DNA from 3 places in the Pseudomonas sp. YY-1 genome. Region 2 is predicted to be linked to each of the others. Evidence: riboswitches for the same ligand, from Rfam matches in the RefSeq annotation. Region 2 holds a riboswitch; each other region holds the start of a gene.
The links. A riboswitch is a leader RNA that binds a small molecule or an ion and turns the genes downstream of it on or off. The one in region 2 is predicted to bind cobalamin.

Region 1 (7,819 bases), on a different contig from region 2:
CGCCTGCTGCACTTCAGCCAGCGCCGGCAGCGGAATATGCGGCGGCAGCACGCGGTCGAGAATGCCGTCGCGGCGCATATAGGCATGGGCCAGCACGTAGTCACCGATGGTCTGCGACTGACGCAGACCGCCGCAGTGACCGATCATCAGCCAGCAATGCGGGCGCAGCACGGCCAGGTGGTCGGTAATGTTCTTGGCGTTGGATGGGCCGACGCCGATGTTGACCAGGGTGATGCCGTGGCCGTCCTCGGCCTGCAGGTGGTAGGCCGGCATCTGGTAGCGGTGCCAGACCACGTTCTCGATGATCGCCTGCATCTCGCCTTCGGCCATACCACGCTCGATCACCACGTTGCCCGGCAGCACCATACGGGTGAAGCGCGAGTCGCCCACCAGCATGTCCAGGCCATGGCGGATGAACTGGTCGACGTAACGGTGGTAGTTGGTCAGCAGGATCCACGGCTGCACGTGGCGCCAGTCGCTGCCGGTGTAGTGCTGGATGCGCTTGAGCGAGAAGTCGGTGCGCGCCGCATCGAACAGCGCCAGGGGCAGCGGATCGATGTTCTCCCAGTCGTAGAGGCCATCGGCGGTGCCGTCGGTGGCGGCGGACAGGTCGGTGCTGGGAAATACGCGCGCCAGCTCGGCGGCGGTCACGCCACTGCCGGCCAGCTCATCGCCGCCCTCGACCACGTATGGGTAAGGAATGTTCTGCTGGCTGCGGCCGACTTCCACACGCAGGGTGAAGTCGTTCATCAATGGGCGCAGCTGCTCCAGCAAGTATTTGCGAAAGGCCGCCGGCTGGGTCACCGTGATGGCGTAGGTGCCCGGCACCTGTACCTTGGCATAGGCGCGCACGGTGGTCGGCACCTCGCCCTGGCACAGGTAGGTCAGGCGCAATTCGGGGTAGCGAAACAGACAGTGCTCGCTGGCATCGGGGCGGATGCGCTCCTTGAGGTAGCGCTTGAGAGCGTGGCTCAGGGCGCCAGTGGCCTCCTGGTGCAACGCGGCGAGGCGGTCGACTGCTTCTTCGGGGGTATGGGCAATGATGAAATCATCTGAGCAGGCTTTCACTGTGCATCTTCCTGACTGAACGTACGCGCCTATCTTGCCTGCATACGGTGACGAAAACATAGCGCGACAGACCTCACATCGCGCTGCCAACGACTAGGCTTGGAGCAATTGCCCAGAGGTCATCTTCATGCGTCGTGCAATCGTTGTGCTGTTGGTCGTGGCCTCGTGCTCAAGCACTCAAGCTGGTGAACTCGATGGCCACTACCGGGCCACGCTCGACGGCCAGTCGAGCGAGCTGATCCTGCGCCAGAACGACACCATGGTGGAAGGCGAGTACGTGGAGAACCAGCATCTACGCCTGATCGTCAAAGGCCGTTACGACGGCAAACTGCTACGTGCCGAGATCAGCGACCCACAGACCGGCCTGCTGCTGGCCAACATGAACGCCACCTATGCCAACGCCATGCTCAACACCAGCATTGCGGCGCGCAATCCCCGCAACGGCGAGGCGCTGGAACGCCAGGCATTGTTCCAGCGCGAAGCCGCAACAACGGCGGCGACGCCTTCCGTCGCAGGCGCTCAGGATTCGGCGCTGGTCGGCACCTGGGTGCACGAGAAGATCATCAACAGCGGCGGCGCCAACTTCGCCTCGTTCAACACCCTGATGACCCTTCAACTGAATGCCGACGGTAGCGTCACGCAGTGGAGTCGCTCGGTCGGCGGCGGCAGCGACTGGAGCTACGACAGCCCCGGCGAGATGCAGTACAGCGGTCACTGGCGCAGCCAGGACGGCATGCTGATGGTGCGCCTGAGTGGCGCCACCGATTATCAACCTGCCGCCTACTACCGCTTCAGCGACCAGTACCTGGTCACCGAGAGCAATACCGGCAAGATGATCTGGCAGCGCCGCCGCTGAGTGACGGGGTCAGGCAGTCTGATGCAGGCGCACGTTGAACAGCGGCCCCTGGCTGAAGCGCGACAGCGCCTTGGCCCCGGCCAGCACACCCAGGTCGATCAGCGGTTCGACCAGGATCACGCTCATATAGGCCAGACCGAAACTGCCCACGGCCGCCAGGTTCTCGCTGGAGAAGCCGTGACCGTAGAAGGCCCAGAACGCAACCCAGGCGACGATGCCGCCCTGATAGGCAGTCGACAGCGCCAGCGCCTGCTTGTAGGAAAGATCGACGTACGCGGTGCCGGGCGCAACGATGCGCTTGGCCAGCAGGCTGATGCCCCACAGCGGGATCAGCAGCGTGGTGACGTTCATGCCGTACTGCGGCAGGTCGAACTGAGCGAACAGCAGCCCCTGCAGCAGCAAACCAGCCGCCAGACCGATGGCTGCGGCACCAGCGCCGAACAGCAACAACAAGGTAGAACCAAGGATCAGGTGCACCTCGGAAACGCCCACCGCATGATGCGGAAACACCTCGAAGAAGCAGAACACCAGCGCGGTGGTCAGCAGGCTGCGCAGCGCCAGGGCGGCGGCACCACCGTTGCTGCGGACGCTGTCCAGGGCGAGTTTGGCGGTCAGGCCGAAAGCGGTGACGGCCGTTGCGTAGCTGAGCAGGATCTTGGCGCCTTCGACGACACCGGGTTCGATATGCATGCGAGTTCCTTTGCCGCGCCCACCGCGCGACGATTCGGATAGAGGGTGGGCGAAACGCCCGTTGTCGATGGCAGGTCTCCTGGCTCACGGCTTGGCACTCCGCCCGCCTTCCCGACCGGAGTCAGTGGCATGAGGGCATCGTTCGCCGCTTACAGTTGCGGGGGCAGCCAGGGCATTGGCGAGATTCGCCGCACCCTGTTCCCTTTTCATCCGCGTCACGTACGTGCACGCAGAACCATCAGCGGCAAGATTACTCGCCTGCCCGGCTAAAAAACAGCGTGCCGGGCAATCACATTCGGGCCTTGCTCAGGCCGGCAGCGTCACCACGGCCATGGTCACCGAAGCCTTGCTGTACAGGCGTTTCTCGCCGTTTTCCTCGCCGAACACCTCGGCCTCGACCACAGTCGCCTGGCGCCCGGCCTTGAGCACCTCGGCGCGGCAGAACAGGCGTTCACTGCGCGCCGGGCGTAGCAGGTTGACCTTGAACTCCAGGGTCAGCACCGTCTGCCCCTCGGCCACCAGCGTCGCGGCGGCAGCACCGGCCGCATGATCGGCCAGAGTGGTCTGTACACCAGCGTGGATGAAACCGTTCTGCTGCAGGTGGCGCGGCTGGATATCCAGCTCCGCCTCGACCCAACCTGGGCCGCAGTCGGTAGCTCGAATGCCCAGGTCGTTGATGAAGTTGGCATCGGCGAAGCCTCGCTCGACCAACTCGCGATAACGCGGATGTGCTTGCATGCGGGCCTCCGGTCAGGCCAGGTGCGGCGTGCTACGCGCCAGCAGCGCCTCGACGTCGACACCGCGTGGCAGGGTGCCATAGACGCGGCCACGGCCATCCAGGCGGCTGGCGATAAAGGCATCGGAGACGGTGGCGTTGCCCGCCTCCAGCAGCAGCTTGGCCTGCAGCGCCACAGCCATGTCTTCGGTGAGCTGGCGCGCGCGGTACTGGATATCGGCGGTATCGGCAAAATCGGCTTTCAGACGCTGGATATGTGCCTTCAGGCGAGCATCGCCATGGCCATCGCCCAGCTCGGCGAACAGCGCATCGAGCACGCCGGGCTCCTTGGACAATGCGCGCAGCACGTCCAGGCATTGCACGTTGCCGGAGCCTTCCCAGATCGAGTTGACCGGCGCTTCGCGGTACAGGCGCGGCAGGATGGTTTCCTCGACGTAACCGGCGCCGCCCATGCACTCGCTGGCCTCGTAGATCATTTCCGGCGCGCGCTTGCAGATCCAGTACTTGCCCACGGCTGTGACCAGACGAGCGAATTTGTCTTCCTGCGCGTCATGCTGGTGGTCGAGCGCGCGCCCCATGCGCATGCACAGCGCCAGCGCGGCTTCGCTCTCCAGCGCCAGGTCAGCCAGCACGTTCTGCATCAACGGCTGGTCGGCGAGCAGCTTGCCGCCCACCTGACGATGCGCGCAGTGGTGCGCGGCCTGGGTCAGCGCCTGGCGCATCAGGCTGCTGGAGCCGACCATGCAATCGAAGCGGGTCATGGCCACCATCTCGATGATGGTCGGCACACCGCGGCCTTCCTCGCCGAGCATCCAGGCGAAGGCGCCGCGGTACTCCACCTCACTGGAAGCGTTGGCCCAATTGCCCAGTTTGTTCTTCAGGCGCTGGATGTAGAACGCGTTGCGCGTGCCGTCCGGGCGGTGACGCGGCAGCAGGAAGCACGACAGGCCCTTGTCGGTGTAGGCCAGGGTAAGGAAGGCGTCGCACATCGGCGCCGAGCAGAACCATTTGTGGCCAACCAGCTCGTAGCCTTGCCCCGGCCCGCCAAGGCCGATGGGATAGGCGCGGGTGGTGTTGGCGCGCACGTCGGTGCCGCCCTGTTTCTCGGTCATGGCCATGCCGATGGTGACGCCGGTCTTCTGCTCCATCGGCAGGTTGCGCGGGTCGTACTCGGTGGCGAGGATCTTCGGCAGCCACTGCTCGGCCACGTTGGCTTGCAGGCGGATGGCGGGCACCGCGGCAAAGGTCATGGTCAGCGGGCAGCCACTGGCGGCCTCGGCCTGGCTGTGCATATAGGTCAGACCGGCGCGTGCGACGTGCGCGCCGGCGCGCGGGTCGGTCCAGGGCAGCGACGGCAGGCCGTGCTCGACCGCCGTACGCATCAGCTCGTGGTAGGCCGGATGGAACTCCACCAGATCGATACGATTACCGTAGCGGTCATGACTCTTGAACACTGGCTTGTTCTCGTTGGCGAGAAAGCCGGCCTGCATCAGGGCACCGCCGGCCAGCGCACCATAGGCGCTCAGGCGCTCGTCTGCCCAGGCGCCGTCATAACGACGAGTCCACTCCTGCAATGGCAGATCGAGGCGATAGAGGTTGGCGCCATCCAGGCTCGGCACCTGGTTGAACACCTCGTGGGTTTCGGCATGCAGGCTGGGTCTCATCGCGTGGGCTCCTCGGCGCCGACGGCGCGCAGGCAAAAGGTGGCAAGGCTGGCGCTGACCTGCGCCAGTTCCAGGGTGGGTTGACCGGCCTCGCGCGCGGCGCGAGCAGGTGGCGACAGAGGGCCGACCAGCGCTTCGGCAATCGCGCCGACCAGGCAGGCCGCCGTCAGACCGATCTGCTCGACGCGAAATTCACCGGCCCCGGCGCCCTCCTCCAACAGATCGATGAACAGTTCGGCATAGGCTTCGCGGTAGAGCAGGCGCTGCTCATCGACCTCCGGGTCGACCGGCTCGGCGATCAGCGCAAAAGCCAGGCGGCGGCTGTGCCAGGCTCGGGCGGCGAACTGCTCAAGACCGATGCGCAGGCGCTCACTGGCGCTACCCGGCCCGCGCAGGGCGGCGGCCAGGGCATCCACTTCACGCTGACTGGCAGCGGCGAAGACCTCGGCGGCCAGTTCGCCCTTGCTACGAAAGTGGCGGTACAGACTGCCCGTGGCGATACCGACATCCTCAGCCAGCGCCTGCATGGTCAGGGCGGCGAAACCACCCTCTGCCACTCGCAGCAAGGCGCAGTCGAGAATGCGCTGGCGCTGCGCCTGATCGCGGTCGAGTCGAGCTTCGGTGATGCGATAAGCCATGGTCTGAATCCTGATTCACTTGCATGCAGTGAATCAGGATTCAGACCATGGCTAAAGGGACGATCCGGCCAAATCTGCCGCTGAATCGGGAATGAGGCTGCGTGGTGTCAGAGCGGAGCGGCGCCACCGGAAACCGTGGCTGGACGGCACAGCACCCAGTCGTGCAGCAGCACGCGCAGCTCCTCGAACTTCACCGGCTTGGCCAGGTAATCGCTCATCCCTGCGGCCAGGCAGCGTTCGCGGTCACCGCTGTGGCTATGGGCGGTGATCGCCAGCACCGGCAGTTCGGCGCACCCCGGCAGGGCACGCAGTGCGCGGCAAGTGGCGAAGCCATCCATCACCGGCATCTGGCAATCCAGCAGCACGGCATCGACGCTTTCACTGCGCAGCAGCTCCAGCGCTTCGGCACCGTTGTCGGCGGTACGCACGCGGTAGCCCAGCTTGAGCAGCATGCCGCGGGTCACCAACTGGTTGATCGCGTTGTCCTCGACGATCAGCACCGTGCACTGCTGCGCCTGGCGCTGCACCGTTCCGCTCTGCGCACGCGGCGGACGCACGATCGGCGCCGCCTGCTGCTGCGGCAACGTCAGCGGTACGTTGAGACGAAAACGGCTGCCGAATCCGGGCTGCGACTCATGGCTGAGGCTGCCGCCGAGCAGGTCGACCAGTTGCCGGCAGATCGCCAGGCCAATGCCCAGGCCGCCATATTTGCGGGTCATGGACCCGTCGAGCTGATGGAAGCGCTGATACAGATCGCCCTCATGAGCGAAGCCAATACCGCTGTCGCAGACCAGCACGCTCAGCGGCAGGTTGCCACCCACACTATCAGCACGGCCGACCTGCAGCGTCACACCGCCCTCGCTGGTGAACTTGATGGCATTGTCCAGCAGGTAGCCCAGTGCCTGAGCCAGCTTGGCGGCGTCCCCCTCCAGCGTATCGGGCAGGTTGTCGTCCAGTTCCAGGGCGAAGGTCAGTCCCTTGTCCTCAGCGCGCGGCGCGTACTGGGCACGCAGGCCATCGAACAATCCACGCAGGCTGAACGCCTCACGCCGCGGATAAAGCTTGCCGGCCTGCAGTTCGGTGAGGGCGAGGATATCGTTGACCATGCGCATCATGTCGCGCGCGGAGGTCGCGGCGGTCTTCTGGTACTGCTCCAGCTCGATGTCCATCTTCACCGTCTGCATCAGCTCCAGCGAACCAATCACGCCATTCATCGGCGTGCGCAGTTCGTGGGTGACGGTGGCGAGGAACTCGTCCTTGAAGCGGTTGCTGTCGGCCAACTCCTGGTTCAACGCTTCGAGCTTGCGTCCGGCCTCCTGGAGGATGCGCGTGCGCTCTTCCTTCATCGCGTTGATGCGATCAGCCAGGGCCAGCGAAAGCAGGCCCACTTCCAGAGCCGAGCCGATCTGGCTGGCGTACATGGTGAGAAAGACATTGGGCAGGTGCCCCAGCACCATCAACGTATTTACGATGCCGCCGACGAGGAACGCCGTCCAGGCGAAGATGAAATAGCGCGCCACGCGCATGCCGCGCAGCCAGGCGAGGATGCCGGCGGCGAAGATCACCACGGTGAACAGCAGGGCCAGGTAGGTGGCCAGGCGCAGCGCGGTTGCGTAACTGATGCACAACGCCAGGACCATCACCACGGCGCCGCAGGCCATCAGCAGCAACAACAGACGGTCGACCCAGGGACTGTGTTCCGAGGTATGCAGGAAGCTGCGCGCGAACTGGCAGCCGAACAGGGCGGCTGAGCCGATCATGAAGGGCGTGGCGGCGTTGGCCCACCAGGGGCTGTTGGGCCAGAAGTACTCGATGCCGGCACCGTTCACCGATATCTGGTAAAGGCCGAACGAGGCGATGTAGAGGATGTAATAGAGGTAACTGGGGTCGCGGACGCTGAGGAAGATGAACAGGTTGTAGACCAGCATCACCAGCAGTACGCCGTAGATGATACCGAGCACATAGATGCGCCCCGGCTGCTCCTCCAGATAGGCATTGGGTGCCCACAGGGTCAGCGGCGCCTGGATCGAGCCCTGGCTTTCCAGGCGCAGATAAATGCGCTTTTCCTGGTTTGGCTCGAGGTTCAACTCGAAGAGGTAGTTGTTCTGGCGGATCTGCCGACTATCGAAGGGCAAGGCGTCGCCAGTGCGTTGAGCCAACGCGAAGC
Region 2 (7,819 bases):
GGCTCCTACAGATCGGGATACCAGCACTTGGCGCGTAGGTTTGTAAGGTGCGCGCAGACGCGCTTTTCGTAGGAGCCGGCTTGCCGGCGATCAAGGTGTCCGACGGTGCCGGATCGCCCGCAAGCGGGCTCCTACAGATCGGGATACCAGCGCGGCGTGTAGACCCACTCGCCGCCATCGGCACGGGGGAAGCGGCGGGTCTGGCTGGAGCCGATGATCACCAGGGTGCGCATATCGACCATCTCTGGGGTCAGCTCGCCGAGGGTCAGGCTGCGCAGGGCCTCGGCGGGGCGGCCAATGTCGCGGCCGAGCACCACCAGGGTCTGCGGTTCGCGGTGCTGGCGCAGCAGCTCCAGCGCGCGGCCGAGCTGCCAGGGGCGGGCCTTGGAGATCGGATTGTAGAAGGCCATGGCCAGGTCGGCGGCGGCGGCATGCTGCAGGCGTTTTTCGATCACCGCCCAGGGCTTGAGGTTGTCGGACAGAGAGATCAGGCAGAAGTCGTGACCCAGCGGCGCGCCGGCCTTGGCGGCGGTGGCCAGAGCAGCGGAGACGCCCGGCAGCACCTCCAGCTCGACGCCGTGCCAGGCCTCGCTCTGCGGGCTTTCCAGCGCCTCCATCACGGCGGCGGCCATGGCGAACACGCCGGGGTCGCCCGAGGAGATCATCACCACCCGCCGGCCAGCGGCGGCCAGCTCGAAGGCATGCGCGGCGCGCAGCAGCTCCTCGCGATTGTCGCTGGGGTGTACGCACTGATCGGCGCGCAGCGGGCCGGCCATCTTCACGTAGGTGTCGTAGCCGAGCAGGTCTTCGGCCTCGTCGAGGGCGCGGCGCACGGCGGGGGTCATGTGTTCGGCGGCACCGGGGCCGAGGCCAACCACGCTGAGGCGTCCACGGCTCTGGCCGAGGCGTTCGATATCCAGCGGCTGTTCACCCAGCAGCAGGCGCAGGCCATCGCCGATATGGCATTCGGGTGGCAGCTCGGTGGTGCTGTGGATAAAGCGCAGTGGCAGGTTCAACTCGGCTGCAGCAGCGTGTAGCTCGGCGTTGGCCATCCAGGCTTTGTCCGCGAGCAGAACGGCCAGCGCTTGCGCCGCCAGGTTGGCATCGCTCAACGCCTGCTGCAGGCGAGCCGGTAGGTCGGCGCCGGGGCGTTCGATCAGCGCGGCGGCGCAGCGCGGGTGGATCAACAGTTCGTCGGCCCTCGGTGGACGTTGCTCGGCGGTGACATGGATAACCCGCGACGCGGTCTTATCTACCGGCAGCTGCGCCGCCTCCAGCCAGGGCGCCTCGCCTTCGATACGCACGCTGTCGCCGCCGAGCAGATCGCTGACGAAGCGTTTGCCCTGCTGCAGGTCGGCCAGGGCATAACCGGCTGGCGGTTCCAGCAGACAGGTGCCGAAGCGCAGCTCGCCACTGGTGGTGATGGCCGGCGCTACGCCCAGGTAGGCGGCGATCTCGCGGGCCAAGCGGTTGACCCCGGCCAGGCCGCCGAGCAGCGGCACCACGGCGCTGCCATCCTCGGCCAGGGCCAGCACCGGCGGCTCGGCGCCTTTTTCCGCCAGCAGTGCGGCCAGGCTACGGATGACGATACCGGCGGCGCACAGCACCACCAGCGGCTGGCCGGCGCGGTACAGGGCGCGCAGGGTCTCGCCGAACTCGTCGTAGTGGCGCTCGGCGCCGTCGGCGCGCCCGCGCAGGCCGTGGATCACCGCCTGTGGATAAAGCGCCTTGAGACGTTGTGCAGTGGCCAGCGCGCTGGCGCCGAGGATGACGATGTTCATGCGGTAAATCCTGTAGCCCGGATGCAATCCGGGGAATGGGTTTCCCGGATTGCATCCGGGCTACGCTCTTGTGACGGGTAGGGCGGGTGCAACCCGCCAGCTCGCTGCAGGCGGGTTGCGCCCGCCCTACGGGATTACCCCCGCCATTTCTGCCCAGGCACCAGAATCATCGAGAAATACGGCGAATCCATCGGCTCCACCTCGTCCAGTGCGACGATCTTCTGGCTGGCCATGGTCGCGCGTTCTACGTAGTGGGCGCGGTCGTCCAGGCCGAGCTTGCGCAGCACGCGGCGCACCTTGTCGAAGTTGCGCCCGAGCTTCATCACCACCGCCGCTTCGGCGTCGCGCAGGCGCTGTTCCAGCTCGTCTTCCGGCAGCACGCCGGAGAGCACGCTCAAGCTCTGGTTGCGGTAGACCAGCGGGGTGCCGAGCACCGAGGCGCAGCCGAGCATCGAGCACACGCCTGGCACCACATCGACTTCGTAGCGATCAGCCAGGCGATCGTGCAGGTACATGTAGGAGCCGTAGAAGAACGGGTCGCCCTCGCAGATCACCGCCACGTCCTGGCCGGCATCGAGCAACTGGGCGATCTGCTGCGCGCAAGTGTCGTAGAAGTCGGCGATCACATCCTCGTAGGACAGCGGCGGGGCAAGCTTCTCGGTGGTTACCGGGTAGACCAGCGGCAGGCGCTGCTGGGCGACGTCCAGGTGCTCTTCGATGATGCCGAAGGCGTTACCGCCGTGGCCGGCGTTGTGTTTAGCCTTGGCCACGAAGTAGGCCACCACCGGCGCGCCTTTGAGCAGGCGCAGCGCCTTGAGGGTGAGCAGCTCGGGGTCGCCGGGGCCGACGCCGAGACCGAGTAGGCGACCGGCCATCATTCCACCTCCGAGGCCAGGGCGTTGACCGCGGCCACCGCCATGGCGCTGCCGCCACGGCGGCCACGCACGATCACGTAGGGCACGCCACGGCTGTCTGCGGCCAGGGCGTCCTTGGATTCTGCCGCGCCGATGAAACCCACCGGCATGCCGATGATCAGTGCCGGTTTCGGCGCGCCGGCATCGAGCATTTCCAGCAGATAAAACAGGGCTGTGGGCGCATTGCCGATCACCACCACGCTGCCTTCCAGATGCTCACGCCAGTGCTCCAGGGCCACTGCCGAGCGGGTGTTGCCGACTTCGCGGGCCAGCTCCGGCACGCCGGCGTCGTGCAGGGTGCAGATCACTTTGTTGCCTGCCGGCAGGCGCGGGCGGGTGATGCCTTCGGCGACCATGCGCGCATCGCAGAGGATCGGCGCGCCGGCCAGCAGCGCGGCGCGGCCAGCGGCGCCAGCACCGGGGGAGAAGCGCAGATCCTCCACCACATCGACCATGCCGCAGGCATGGATCACCCGCACGGCGAGTTTTTCCAGGTCGGCGGGGATGCCATCGAGGTTGGCCTCGGCACGGATGGTGGCGAAGGAGCGGCGGTAGATTTCCTGGCCGTCGCGGATGTAATCAAGCATTGGGGGTTCCTGCGGGGTGTTGGCGGGCGAACCAGGCGCCGGCCTCGTCGATGGTCATGGCCGGCGCCAGCAGGCGGCCGAAACCGGGCGCCTCGGGCGTGCGTTGATAGAGCTGGTAATGGTCGGGCGTGTTGGCCAGCAGGGTATAGGGCTGCACGCGGGCGCTGGCGCAACTGCGCGGGCAGGCGCTGAGATGCACCTGCGGGCGGGCACCGCTTTCGTGCAGCAACTCTGCCAGGTGCAGGGCGTGGTGTTTGCTATCGGCCAGGCCGCGCGCGCAGGCCGCCGAACCGGTGCAGGCGACCAGGCCGAGCAGCGGTTCGTCGATATGCGTCAGCAGGCCGAGCTCGCCCAGCGCCGCCAGCAGCTCACCGCTGGCGGCTTCCGGCACATTGCCCAGCAGCACGCCTTGCCAGGACGTCAGGCGTAATTTTCCGTCGCCGTGGTGCTCGCTCAGTTGGGCCAGCGTCATCAGTTGTTCGGCATGCAGCCGGCCTAGCTGGGCGCCAGCAGCGACCATGCACAGGCCGCTCTGCGCCTGTGGATAAATACCTGCCGGGACGTGGTCGAGCGGAGCGGTCAGCTGCCAATTGACCGGCACCGGTTGCAAGGGAAAGTCCAGACGCATCTGCAGACGTTGCAGCAGTTCGTCGGCTGGGATCTGTTGCAGCAACTGGCGCATGCGAGATTGCTCGGGAGTCGCCAGTTCGAGGAACAGCAGCAGGAGCTGGCGTACCAGCCTGACTACCTGTGTCGTCTCGACTCGCGCTACTGGCGCCTCAAAGGGGCAACCGGCCAGGCCCAGCAGCATGTGCTGCTCGTTTTCGGCGGCCAGCCACAGGTCGTGCGGGTGTTCGCGCATGGCCAGGGCTTCGCCGCCGTCCAGTTGCAGGGCGAACTTGGGCGACAACGCGTGCAGCGCTGGGGTGTCCTGCAACAGGTCGAGCAGTTGGCTGGCCAGCGGGCGTACATCCATCCGCGCCTGCGGGTCGAGGCCGGCGGCGGGGCTGAGCAGCAGGTTGCGCACATCGTCGGCGGCGGCCACGCGCGGCCCGAGATTGGCGCTGAGCAGGGCTTCGATCAGCGGCGCTTCCTGGCCAGGCAGTACACCACGAATCTGCAGGTTGCTGCGGTTGGTCAGCTCCAGCACGCCACTGGCATGCTGCCGCGCTGCCTCGGCAATCGCCCGCGCCTGGGTGCTGAGCAGCACGCCGCCGGGCAGTTTGACCCGGCAGATGCCACCGTCCAGCGCAGGCACGATGCGCAGCAGGCCGGGGCAGGCGGAAGGGCGGACGGACGTGGGCAAGCGGTCACCTGTGGCTAACGACGCGGCGACCGAACCAGCGAAATCCCATAGGGGACTCCATGGCATCGGTACACCCCGCCCGATGTTGGCACTCGCGACCAGCGTTCGTCGGCAGGTCTCCTGGCTAACAGGTCTTCATCCGCCGCGCCTTCCCGGTTACCCAGTGGCCGATTGCGTTGGACTCGCTGTTTACAGTTGCGGGGGCAGCTCGGTCGCGATCAATGATCGCTCCGGATTCCCTCTTAGGCCCGCTGTTAAGTCGTATCGACTCAAGGGCACCGACGAAGGCGCTATTATGCCCGCTTTGCCCGGAGCGCGGACAGGCGGTCCGTCGGGCCTGTGCGAGGACATTGGATGAAACCCTGGTTGACCCTGGTCGGCATCGGCGAAGACGGCTATCCCGGCCTGGGCAAGGCCGCGCGTCGCGCCTTGCTGGCGGCCACGCGCATCGTCGGTGCGCCGCGCCAGCTGGCCTTGCTGCCGCCGTGCATCAGTGGCGAACGGGAAGTCTGGCCGAGCCCGTTCGATCTGCAGCCGTTGCTGGCCCGACGCGGCGATGCGGTGTGCGTGCTGGCCAGCGGTGATCCGATGTTCTACGGCGTCGGTGCCAGTCTGGCGCGCCAGGTGTCGGCCGACGAGTTGCAGGTATTGCCGGCGCCGTCCTCGGTGTCGCTGGCGGCGGCGCGCCTGGGCTGGCCGTTGCAGGAGGCTGAGGTGGTCTCCTTGGTCGGCCGGCCGCTGGCCACGCTCAATGCCCGTTTCTATCCCGGTACGCGCCTGCTCGTATTGAGCGCTGATGGTGACACCCCTGCGCAGGTCGCCGAAGCCTTGTGCGCACGTGGTTTCGGCGCCAGCCGCCTGACCCTGCTGGAGCACCTTGGCGGGCCTGACGAGCGCCGCATCGAGGGCCTGGCCGCGAGCTGGAACCTGCCACGCGGTGCCGATCTCAATCTGCTGGCCGTAGAGTGCCTGGCCGACACCGGCGCGCAACTGCTGCCACCGACCTGCGGCCTGCCGGACGAGGCCTACCGCCACGACGGGCAACTGACCAAGCGCGACGTGCGCGCCGTCACCCTGGCTCGGCTGGCGCCGCTGCCTGGCGAGTTGCTGTGGGATGTCGGCGCCGGTTGCGGCTCCATCGGCATCGAATGGATGCGCGCCCATCCGACCTGCCTGGCCATTGCCATCGAGGCCAACGAAGGGCGTCAGGATCATATCCGCCACAACCGTGATGCCCTCGGCGTGCCCGGTCTGCAACTGGTCGCTGGACATGCGCCCGAAGCACTGGATGGACTGCCGGCACCGGATGCGATCTTCATCGGCGGCGGCGTCACCGTGCCAGGCGTGCTCGATGATTGCTGGGCCGCGCTCAAGCCGGGCGGGCGTCTGCTGGCCAATGCCGTGACCATTCAGAGTGAGGCGGCGCTGGTCGCCTTCCGTGAGCAGCACGGCGGTGAGCTGCTGCGTCTGACCGTGGCCCAGGCGCAGCCGTTGGGCGGCTTCGACACTTGGCGTGCGGCGCTGCCGATCACCCTGCTGACTGTGCGCAAGCCGTGAGCGCGCGACTCCTGCTGCTTGGCGGCACTACCGAAGCGCTGCGTCTGGCGCGTCGGCTGGGTCCGGAGACGGTGTACAGCCTGGCCGGTCTTGGTCGGGTGCCGGACGACCTGGCCTGCCGCGTGCGCGTCGGCGGCTTCGGCGGTGCCGAGGGCCTGGCAGCCTTTATCGCCGACGAAGGCATTGAACTGCTGCTGGACCTGACCCACCCCTATGCGGTGCAGATCAGCCACAACGCGGCCCGCGCCGCAGAAATCGCAGACGTGCCGTGCTGGGCATTGCGTCGCCCTGGCTGGCAGGCCGGCGCGGATGACGACTGGCGCGAAGTGGACGGTTGGGATGAGCTGATCCGCGCATTGGCGCCATTCGAACGGCCGTTCTTCACCTCCGGGCGTGAGCCGCTGGCGCATCTGCATGAAATCCCTGAACACCAGCACTGGACGGTGCGCTGCCTGCAGGCCGAGCCGGCGCCGCCGCGCGCCGAGATTATCGGTGCGCGCGGGCCGTTCTCGCTGGACGAGGAACGCGCCCTGTTCGCCCGCCTGTGTTGCGACGTGCTGGTGAGCAAGAACAGCGGCAGCGCGTCCACCGAACCGAAGTTGCAAGTCGCCCGTGAGCTTGGATTGCCGGTGTTGCTATTACGTCGGCCGCAGTTGCCGGCGGTAACGCGGGAGTTCGCGGAGTTGGACGCTCTCTACGAGGCGCTGTCCCTGTAGGGCGGGTGAAACCCGCCAACGCCGGTCTGGCGGGTTGCACCCGCCCTACGCTTGCGATCGTCGCGGCGGTTGCATCGCGCTTTATCGATCCACCGCTTTGGTGGACGTGAAAAGCGACGTCCACCCTACGCACGCTGCTAGACTGCCGGCCCGTTTTGGAGACCGTCATGAGCCAAACCCCCTACGCCCGCGTTCTGTTCATCGGCCCCGGCCTGGGTCGTGGAGCCTCGGCCGAGCATCTGCGGCAGCGCATCGAAACGCTGCTTGGTGAAGCGCACCTGCATGACACGGAGCAGGATGGTTTCTGGCTGGCCATCGATGAGGCGCCACGCCCGCTGCTGGTGGTCGAGCTGGAGCCGCGCGCCGATGCTGCGCACCGCGACTGGCTGCGTGAACGTATCGCCGAGCGGGGCGACGGAGCCGAGGTGTTCGTGGTTTGCACGGCGCTGGAGGACATTTGGCTCGATGGACTGGGTGCGCTGTTGGCGCATCACGAAGCGCATCTCCCCTGTAGCGACGTACCGCCCGTGCCGGAGCACCACGCCTGGTCGCAGATTCCCCCGCATGCGCAGCGCCTGCTGCTGTGCAACGGCCCGCGCTGCACGCGCAAGGGCGCGCTGGGCCTGTGGAAAACCTTGCGCCAGCGGCTCAAGGCCGCCGGCAAGCTGGAGTGCGAGGGCGGTGTGCATATCACCCGCAGCCAGTGCCAGTTTCCCTGTGACCTGGGCCCGACCGCGAGCCTTTATCCACAGGGCGAGTGGTATGGCATCAAGGATGAGGCGGCGGTGATCCGCCTGGTCGATGAGCGCCTGGTGGCGGGTAGGGCGTTGCCGGAGCTGCGTATCGACGAGCAGGCTTAACGCCACCCTTTCGCGGCTGAAGCGCAATGCCGGTCAGTCGCTCCTGCAGAAGAGCAATCGCCACTAAAGCGCCTCCCACAAAATGTCCCGCGCCTTGA
Region 3 (7,819 bases), on a different contig from region 2:
CCCGCTGGTACTGCTGGCGCTGTCGTCCATCGTGCTGCACAGCCTCTACCGCATACCCCGCCAGTTGGGTTGATGCGCACGCTGCTGCTCGCGCTTTGCCTGCTGGCGTTGCCGCTGTCAGCTGCCGAGCGGGTAATCAGCCTGGCACCCTCGCTCAGTGAAATCATGCTCGACCTGGATGCTGCTGATCTGCTGGTCGGCGTACTCGAAGGGGATGAGCGTCCCGCAGAGCTGGCGCATCTGCCCACAGTCGGGCGTTATGGCCAGCTGGAATTCGAGCGCCTGCTGCAGCTGGAGCCGGATCTGATCCTTATCGCACCCGGTAGCGTGCCGCCGGCGCAACAAGCGCAGTTGCAGCGTTTCGGTATCGACCTGCTGATCGTCGAGCCGCAGCGCCTTGACCAACTCGGCGAGGCCTTCGTGCGTATTGGCGAGCGAGTGGGCCGGACGGAGCAGGGCGAGCGGCTGGCGGCCGAGTTTCGCGCCGAGCTGCACGTGCTGCGCCAGCGCTACCAGCGGGAGCAGCCCCTGACGGTGTTCTATCAGGTCTGGCACCAACCGCTTTACACCATCGGTGGCGAGCAATTGATCGGTGACGCCTTGCAGGTGTGCGGCGCGCGCAACCTGTTCGCCGATCTGCCGCAACCGGCGCCACAGGTCAGTGTGGAGGCTGTGTTGGCGCGTGACCCAGACGTGATACTCGGCGGCAGTAATGCCGAGTTGAGCGCCTGGCAGGCCTGGCCGCAGTTGCATGCCGTGCGTCTGGAGCAAGTCTGGGCGGTGCCGGACAGGGGCCTGGAAAGGCCCAGCCGGCAGATGCTGGGCGCCATCGAGCAGTTATGTGAGCGGATGGCGGGTGCGCGGTAGCACCTTCAGGCGGTGCGCACGGCGCACCCTACAGCGGTGGTAGGGTGCGCCGTGCGCACCAAGGTCAGAGTTGCGGCGTCCAGCTGACCGCGAACAACGCGGTACGCCCGGCGCTGTTGTAGCCGAAACGGCCATTGGGTGTGCTGTAGGTCGCTTCTGCATGATCCTTGTCCAGCAGATTATCCAGCTTCAGGCTCAGCCCCAGTTCCTCATTGGCCTGCCAGGCGGCGCGCAGGCTTAGCAGACCGTAGCCGCTCATTTCGATCTCGTTGTCGGCATCGTCGTAACGGCCATTGATCGCACGCCAGCCTGCGCCCACCGACACATCACCAAAGCGGCGGTCAAGGTCCAGGCTCAACGTGCGTTTGGCGCGGCGTTGCAGGGTATGACCGCTGGCGCGGTCACGCGGGTCGATCAGGGCCAGCGCGAGATTGCCTTGCCAGCCGAACAACTCCTGCTGCACGGCGGCTTCGAAGCCATTGATCCGGGCTGTCTGGACGTTCTGTGGAATGAAGTTCTCGTCCAGGACGATGGCGTCCTCGATATCAGTTCGATACACGGAAGCCTGCAATGATCCTGTGTCGCTGTAGCGGCTGCGCCATTGCAGCTCGTAGCTCTTGGAGCGTTCCGGGGCGAGGTCGGGGTTGCCGTACCACTGATCGTAGAGATCGTTGAAGGTCGGTGCGCGGAAACCTTCGCTGTACGACAGGATCAGGTCGTTGGCCCTGTTCAGGGGCAGGGTCAGTGCCGCGTTCCAGGTGTTCTCGCTGCCGAACTGCTGGTTGTCGTCGTGGCGCAGTCCCAGCTCGGTCGAGAAGGTGTCGCCGGTGTAGCGGTGTTGCACGAAGGCCGCGCGGTTCCAGCGTGAATCCTCCGCGAAGTCCGCGCTGCTATGCAGGCGATCCTCATACCAGTCGGCGCCAGCCAGAATTTGCTGGTGGTCGGTGAGGGTCAGGGTGTTCACCCAGCTCGCGGAGTCGCGATAGGTGGTGTAGGTAAAGAATGAATAGTCGGGCGCTGCCGGTGAGTCATCACCCGTGTCGCGCTGGTCTTTGCTGTGACCCATTTCCAGGCGGCTGCTCCAACGCTCGTTGAGGCGGCCGTCGATGAACCCGGAAAGGCTACTGACCTGAAAGTCAGTTGTCGGTAGCAGGCCGGTAAAAACATCGTCGTATTCAACCTGCCCGCGCTGATCGAGAGCACTAAAGCCCACCTGCAGATCGTCACTGAAACGGTGCGACAGACTCAGGCTGAGCGAGCGGTTGCGGTAGGCGTCATCGTCGCCATTGGCGCCGAAACCGTCTCGGGTGGCGTCGATGCCGGCTGTCTCGTCCAGGGCCGCTCCCAGGTGAAAGCGTGTGCGTTCGTCGCCGCCGGAGAGGCCGAGGCTGCGCTGGTAAGTGCTGTCGCTGCCAGCCGCCAGGCGCGCGTAAGGCTTGAGGCCCTGGCCATCGCCTTGGCGAGTGAAAATCTGAATCACCCCGCCAATGGCGTCGGAGCCATACAGCGCCGAGCGCGCTCCACGAACCACTTCGATACGCTCGATCTGCTCGGGGGCGAGAAACTCCAGGCTGCTGGTGCCGCTGGAGGCGGCCGCGATACGTTGGCCGTCGACCAGGACCAGGGTTTGTGCCGTGCTGGTGCCGCGCAGGAACACGCCCGTCTGGCTGCCGGCACCGCCAGTGCGGACGACGCTGAGGCCGGGCACACGCTCCAGTAGCTCGGTAACGCTGCTGACCTGCAGGCGCTCGATGTCGTCCCGCTCGAACACCGTGGTGGCAGCGGTGGCCTGCGCTTGCGGTTCGGACAGGCGCCCGGAGGTGACGACCAGCGGCTCGGCCACGTAGGGCTCGGCGGCCAGCGAGAGACCTGGCATGACGGCGATGGCCAGAGCCAGACGGGACAGTTTCATTCTCTTTCCTCAACGGTCGGCAGACGGTCGAGGAGGGCAGGCGCAAGCGCAGGACGGCGCTTGACCGTGCTGCCCTCCGCAACACCAGTCGCACCGCCTTGGCCGGTCTCCGGGCTCTCGACCCGCGTCCGCCTTCCCAGGCAGGGCCCAGTGGCTGTTGGACGTGGCGCACGCTCAGCGCGTGCAGTCGATTACCGTTGCGGGGGCAGCGTCGGCATTGCTCGTGACGAGCGCACCGACTTCCCGTTTAACACTGCTTGCGCAGCGCACCCTGGCGGAACATTAATGGCGCGCACCTTAGTGCGCACGCACATGAATCACAAGCAAGCGCCGCTCATTCAGCGATGAGCGGGCTTCATGCTCAGGCCTGAAGCAAACTCAGACGCTCACGTACCGCGCGTTCGATGCCGGCTTCGTCGAGACCGCACTCGGCGAGCATCTGGCTGGGCTTGGCGTGCTCGACGTAGTAGTCGGGCAGGCCCAGGTGCAGCATCGACATCTGGATGTTCTCGGCGGCGAAGAATTCGCTGACCGCGCTACCGGCGCCGCCCATGATGCTGTTTTCTTCGATGGTCACCAGCAGCTCGTGGCTGCCTGCCAGTTCGCGCAGCAGGGCTTCGTCCAGCGGTTTGACGAAGCGCATGTCGACCACCGTGGCATCCAGCGTTTCACCGACGCGCAGGGCTTCGGCCAGTTGCACGCCGAAGGCCAGCAGGGCTACGCCCTTGCCCTGGCGGCGTACCAACGCCTTGCCAATGTCCAGCGGCTCCAGGCCGGCATCGAGCGGCGCGTTGGGGCCGGTGCCACGTGGGTAGCGTACCGCCGCCGGGCCGTCGAACAGGTGGCCGGTGGTGAGCATGCGGCGCATCTCGTTTTCGTCGCTCGGCGTCATCACCAGCATGCCGGGGATGCAGCGCAGGTAGGACAGGTCGAAGCTGCCGGCGTGGGTCGGGCCGTCTTCGCCGACCAGACCAGCACGGTCGATGGCGAACAGCACATCGAGGTGCTGCACCGCCACGTCGTGAATCAGTTGGTCATAGGCGCGCTGGAGGAAGGTGGAGTAGATCGCCACCACCGGTTTGGCACCTTCGCAGGCCATGCCGGCGGCCAGGGTCACGGCGTGCTGCTCGGCAATCGCCACGTCGAAGTAACGATCAGGGAAGCGCTCGCTGAACGCCACCAGATCCGAGCCTTCCTTCATCGCCGGGGTGATGCCGACCAGGCGCGCGTCCTGCTCGGCCATGTCGCACAGCCACTGGCCAAAGACGTTGGAGTACTTCGGGCCGGAAGGCTTCTTCGGTGCCGCGACTGGCGTGACCGGTTCCAGCTTGGTGATTGCGTGGTAGCCGATGGGGTCGACCTCGGCCGGGGCGAAGCCCTTGCCCTTCTTGGTCACCACATGGAGGAACTGCGGACCGTCGAGGTCGCGCATATTGCGCAGGGTGGCGAGCAGGGTGGGCAGGTCGTGGCCGTCGATGGGGCCGACGTAGTTCCAGCCCAGCTCCTCGAACAGGGTGCCGGGTACCAGCATGCCTTTGGCGTGCTCCTCGACCTTGCGCGCTATTTCCCAGGCGCCAGGCAAGCGCGAGAGGATCTTCTTGCTGCCCTCGCGCATGCTGGCGTAGGTGCGGCTGGAGATGATCTTGGCCAGGTAGTTGGACAGGCCGCCGACATTCTTGGAGATCGACATGTCGTTGTCGTTGAGGATCACCAGCATGTTGGCGCCGACGTCGGTGGCGTGGTTGAGCGCCTCGAAGGCCATGCCGGCGGTCAGTGCGCCGTCGCCGATCACCGCCACGCTCTTGCGCTTCTCGCCTTTCAGACGGGCGGCGATGGCCATGCCCAGTGCCGCGCTGATGCTGGTGCTGGAGTGGCCGACGCCGAAGGTGTCGTACTCGCTCTCGCTGCGCCGTGGGAAGGCGGCCAGGCCGTCCTTCTGGCGCAGGCTGCCCATGCGCTCGCGACGACCGGTGAGGATCTTGTGCGGGTAGGCCTGATGGCCGACGTCCCACACCAGACGGTCATCGGGGGTGTCGAGGACGTAATGCAGGGCGATGGTCAGCTCGATCACGCCGAGGCCGGCACCGAAGTGCCCGCCGCTCTGGCCAACGCTGTAGAGCAGGTATTGGCGCAGTTCGTCAGCGAGGGTTTCCAGGTCCGCTTCGGCCAGGCGGCGCAGTTCGTCGGGCGTGTTGGCGCTGTCGAGCAGCGGCGTCAATGGGCGCTCGCGGGGGATCTCGTGGAAAGTGGTCGGCATCAGGCGAATCGTTATAGGTGTAAAAAGATGCGGCAGTTTACCCGAAAAAGGTGGCTGCAAGCTTCACGCCCCGTGCGACAAGCCAGCGCTCGCGCACGGAGGCCCTACCAGGTGTCGACAAAGGGGCGCTTCTTGCCATCACGCCGGGGCGGACGCGGCGCCGCGTTGAGCCCGCGCAGCAGCCAGGCGCGGCTGTCGGCCGGGTCGATCACGGCGTCGATCTCAAGATAGCTGGCCATGTTCAGCGCCTTGCCGTTGTCGTAGGCCTTGGCCACCAGCTTGTCGAACAGCGCCTGGCGCGCGGCCTCGTCCGGCTGGGCTGCCAGTTCCTTGGCGAAGCCCAGGCGCACCGCACCTTCCAGGCCCATGGCGCCGAACTCACCACTGGGCCAGGCGGCAGTGAACAGCGGCGAATGAAAGCTGCCAGCCGCCATTGCCTGGGCGCCGAGGCCGTAGCCCTTGCGCAGCACCAGGGTGAAGATCGGCACCGTGAGGCTGGCGGCGGTGACGAACAGGCGCGAGACGTGGCGCACCGTGGCCTGTTTCTCCGCCTCCGGCCCGACCATGAAACCGGGGGTGTCGCACAGCGAAACGATGGGCAGGTCATGGGCTTCACACAACTGCAGGAAGCGCGCGGCCTTGTCGCCGGCCACGGCGTCGATGGCGCCACCCAGGTGCGCGGGGTTGTTGGCGATCAGCCCGAACGGCTTGCCCTCGATGCGGATCAGCGCGGTGATCAGGCCGGGAGCGAACTGGCGGCGCAGTTCCAGCACGCTGCCGTGATCGGCCAGCAGCTCGATCACCTTGCGCATGTCGTACACGCGCAGGCGGTTTTCCGGGATCACATGGCGCAACTCGCGGCTATCGCTGCACTGCCAGTCGCTCACTGAGCCCTGGAAATAGCCCAGGTACTGCTTGGCCACGGCGACCGCTGCGGTTTCGTCCTCCACCAGCACATCGATCACCCCATTGGGGCCTTGCACGTTGGTCGGGCCGACCTGCTCGGGGGTGAAGCTGCCCAGACCGCCGCCTTCGATCATCGCCGGGCCGGCCATACCGATAGTCGCGTTCTTCGTTGCGATGATCACGTCGCAGCAGCCGAGCAGCGCGGCGTTGCCGGCGAAGCAGCGGCCAGAGACCACGCCCACCGTCGGCACCAGGCCGGAGAGTTTGGCCATGGCGACGAAGGTGTGGCAGTCCAGCCCGGCCACGCCGACGAAGTCGGTATCTCCCGGTCGGCCGCCGCCGCCTTCGGCGAACAGCACCACGGGCAGGCGCCACTGCTCGGCCAGGGCCAGCATGCGGTCGGTCTTCTTGTGGTTCATCACGCCCTGAGTGCCGGCGAATACCGTGTAGTCGTAGGCGATGGCCATACAGCGCGCGGCCTCGGCACCGAAACTCGCGGCGTTGACTGTGCCGATGCCGGCGACCAAACCGTCGGCCGGGCTTAGCTCCAGCAGCTCCTCGGGCGAGCGTCGACGGCGCTGGGCGGCCAGGGCCATGGCGCCGTATTCGATAAAGCTGTCGGCATCGAGCAAGTCCGCGAGGTTTTCCCGCACCGTGCGCTGGCCGGTCTTGCGCCTTTTCGCCACGGCCTCGGGGCGGCGCGCATCGGTCAGACGTGCATGGCGCTCGAGCACTTCGGCCAGGTCGGCGCGGATATGCGCCAGGTCGACTGCCTGTTCGCCGTGGGCGTCGAGGCCATCCACCTCGGCCGGTTCTAGGAATACGAGCGCCTGGCCCTCACCGATGGCGTCGCCGGGGATCACGGCCAGCGCGCGGACGATGCCGCTGTGCTCGGCCTTGACCTCGAACTCCATCTTCATCGCTTCCAGCACGGCGATGCGCTGGCCGGCGGCCACGGCGTCGCCTTCTGCCACCGCCAGGCTGACCAGCATGCCAGCGCTGGGGGCGCTCAGGGCCAGGGTGCCAGGCGGTGCATCGACAGTGGCCTTGGCGCTGTGCAGCGAAGCATCGGTGGCGAAGTAGCGATGTGGATGGGCCTGCTCGCGAGCGGCCAGCAAGGTATCGAGATGGCGTTCGACGTAGGTGGTGTCGACCTGGTTGGCGATCACCGCCTCGCATTGCAACAGGTTCTGCAGCAGGTGCAGGTTGCTCGCCACGCCGTCGATACGGAACTCGCACAGCCCGCGGTAGGCGCGGCGCAGGGCGCCGGGGTAGTCACCGGCGCTGGCGATCAGCTTGGCGATCAGCGAGTCGTAGGCCGGGCTGACGACGTAGCCGGCATAGCCGCAGCCATCCACACGCAGGCCGGGGCCACTGGGCGGCTGGTAGGCACCGAGCACGCCGCTGGCCGGACGCGCGCTGCCATCGGCGAGCAGGGTCTCCAGATTCAGGCGCACCTGCACGGCATAGCCCTTGGTCGCGGGCGGTGTGAGCAGGTTCAGCTCGGCCAGGCTTTTGCCGGCGGCCAGGTGCAATTGCGTGTGCAGCAGCTCGACGCCGGTGACCTGCTCGGTGACGGTGTGCTCCACCTGCACGCGCGGGTTGGCTTCCATGAAGTAGAAGTGCCCCGGCTGGTCGAGGTCGAGCAGAAACTCGAAGGTGCCGATGCCGTGATACTGCACCTCGGCCGCCAGGCGCAGGGCGCTGGCGATGATGGCGTCACGGGTGGCCGCATCCAGCTCGGGGCTGGGGGCGATCTCCACCAGCTTCTGGTGGCGGCGTTGCAGGCTGCAGTCGCGCTCCCACAGGTGGCTGACCGCGCCGCTGCCGTCACCGAGCACCTGCACTTCGATATGCCGGGCGCGGCGCACGCGCTT

Region 1: linked by a shared signal. The riboswitch ahead of CXP40_RS09555 (energy-coupling factor ABC transporter permease) and the one ahead of cobG (precorrin-3B synthase) in region 2 are both predicted to bind cobalamin.
Region 3: linked by a shared signal. The riboswitch ahead of CXP40_RS08800 (TonB-dependent receptor domain-containing protein) and the one ahead of cobG (precorrin-3B synthase) in region 2 are both predicted to bind cobalamin.

The regions. Positions count from the first base shown of each region.
Region 1 covers NZ_PJLX01000005.1:200,608-208,426, reverse strand. The annotation lists gene amn (AMP nucleosidase) at 1-1,128, opposite strand, end outside; gene CXP40_RS09560 (hypothetical protein) at 1,196-1,924, shown strand; gene CXP40_RS09555 (energy-coupling factor ABC transporter permease) at 1,934-2,614, opposite strand; cobalamin riboswitch at 2,666-2,869, opposite strand; gene CXP40_RS09550 (PaaI family thioesterase) at 2,921-3,352, opposite strand; gene CXP40_RS09545 (acyl-CoA dehydrogenase family protein) at 3,365-5,014, opposite strand; gene CXP40_RS09540 (TetR/AcrR family transcriptional regulator) at 5,011-5,652, opposite strand; gene CXP40_RS09535 (7TM diverse intracellular signaling domain-containing protein) at 5,760-7,819, opposite strand, start outside.
Region 2 covers NZ_PJLX01000008.1:86,113-93,931, forward strand. The annotation lists gene cobJ (precorrin-3B C(17)-methyltransferase) at 132-1,781, opposite strand; gene CXP40_RS13160 (precorrin-2 C(20)-methyltransferase) at 1,916-2,659, opposite strand; gene CXP40_RS13165 (precorrin-8X methylmutase) at 2,656-3,282, opposite strand; gene cobG (precorrin-3B synthase) at 3,275-4,588, opposite strand; cobalamin riboswitch at 4,681-4,886, opposite strand; gene cbiE (precorrin-6y C5,15-methyltransferase (decarboxylating) subunit CbiE) at 4,943-6,145, shown strand; gene CXP40_RS13180 (cobalt-precorrin-6A reductase) at 6,142-6,861, shown strand; gene CXP40_RS13185 (ferredoxin) at 7,029-7,721, shown strand.
Region 3 covers NZ_PJLX01000005.1:45,048-52,866, forward strand. The annotation lists gene CXP40_RS08790 (MFS transporter) at 1-73, shown strand, start outside; gene CXP40_RS08795 (cobalamin-binding protein) at 73-867, shown strand; gene CXP40_RS08800 (TonB-dependent receptor domain-containing protein) at 932-2,779, opposite strand; cobalamin riboswitch at 2,862-3,068, opposite strand; gene dxs (1-deoxy-D-xylulose-5-phosphate synthase) at 3,141-5,036, opposite strand; gene CXP40_RS08810 (carboxyl transferase domain-containing protein) at 5,141-7,819, opposite strand, start outside.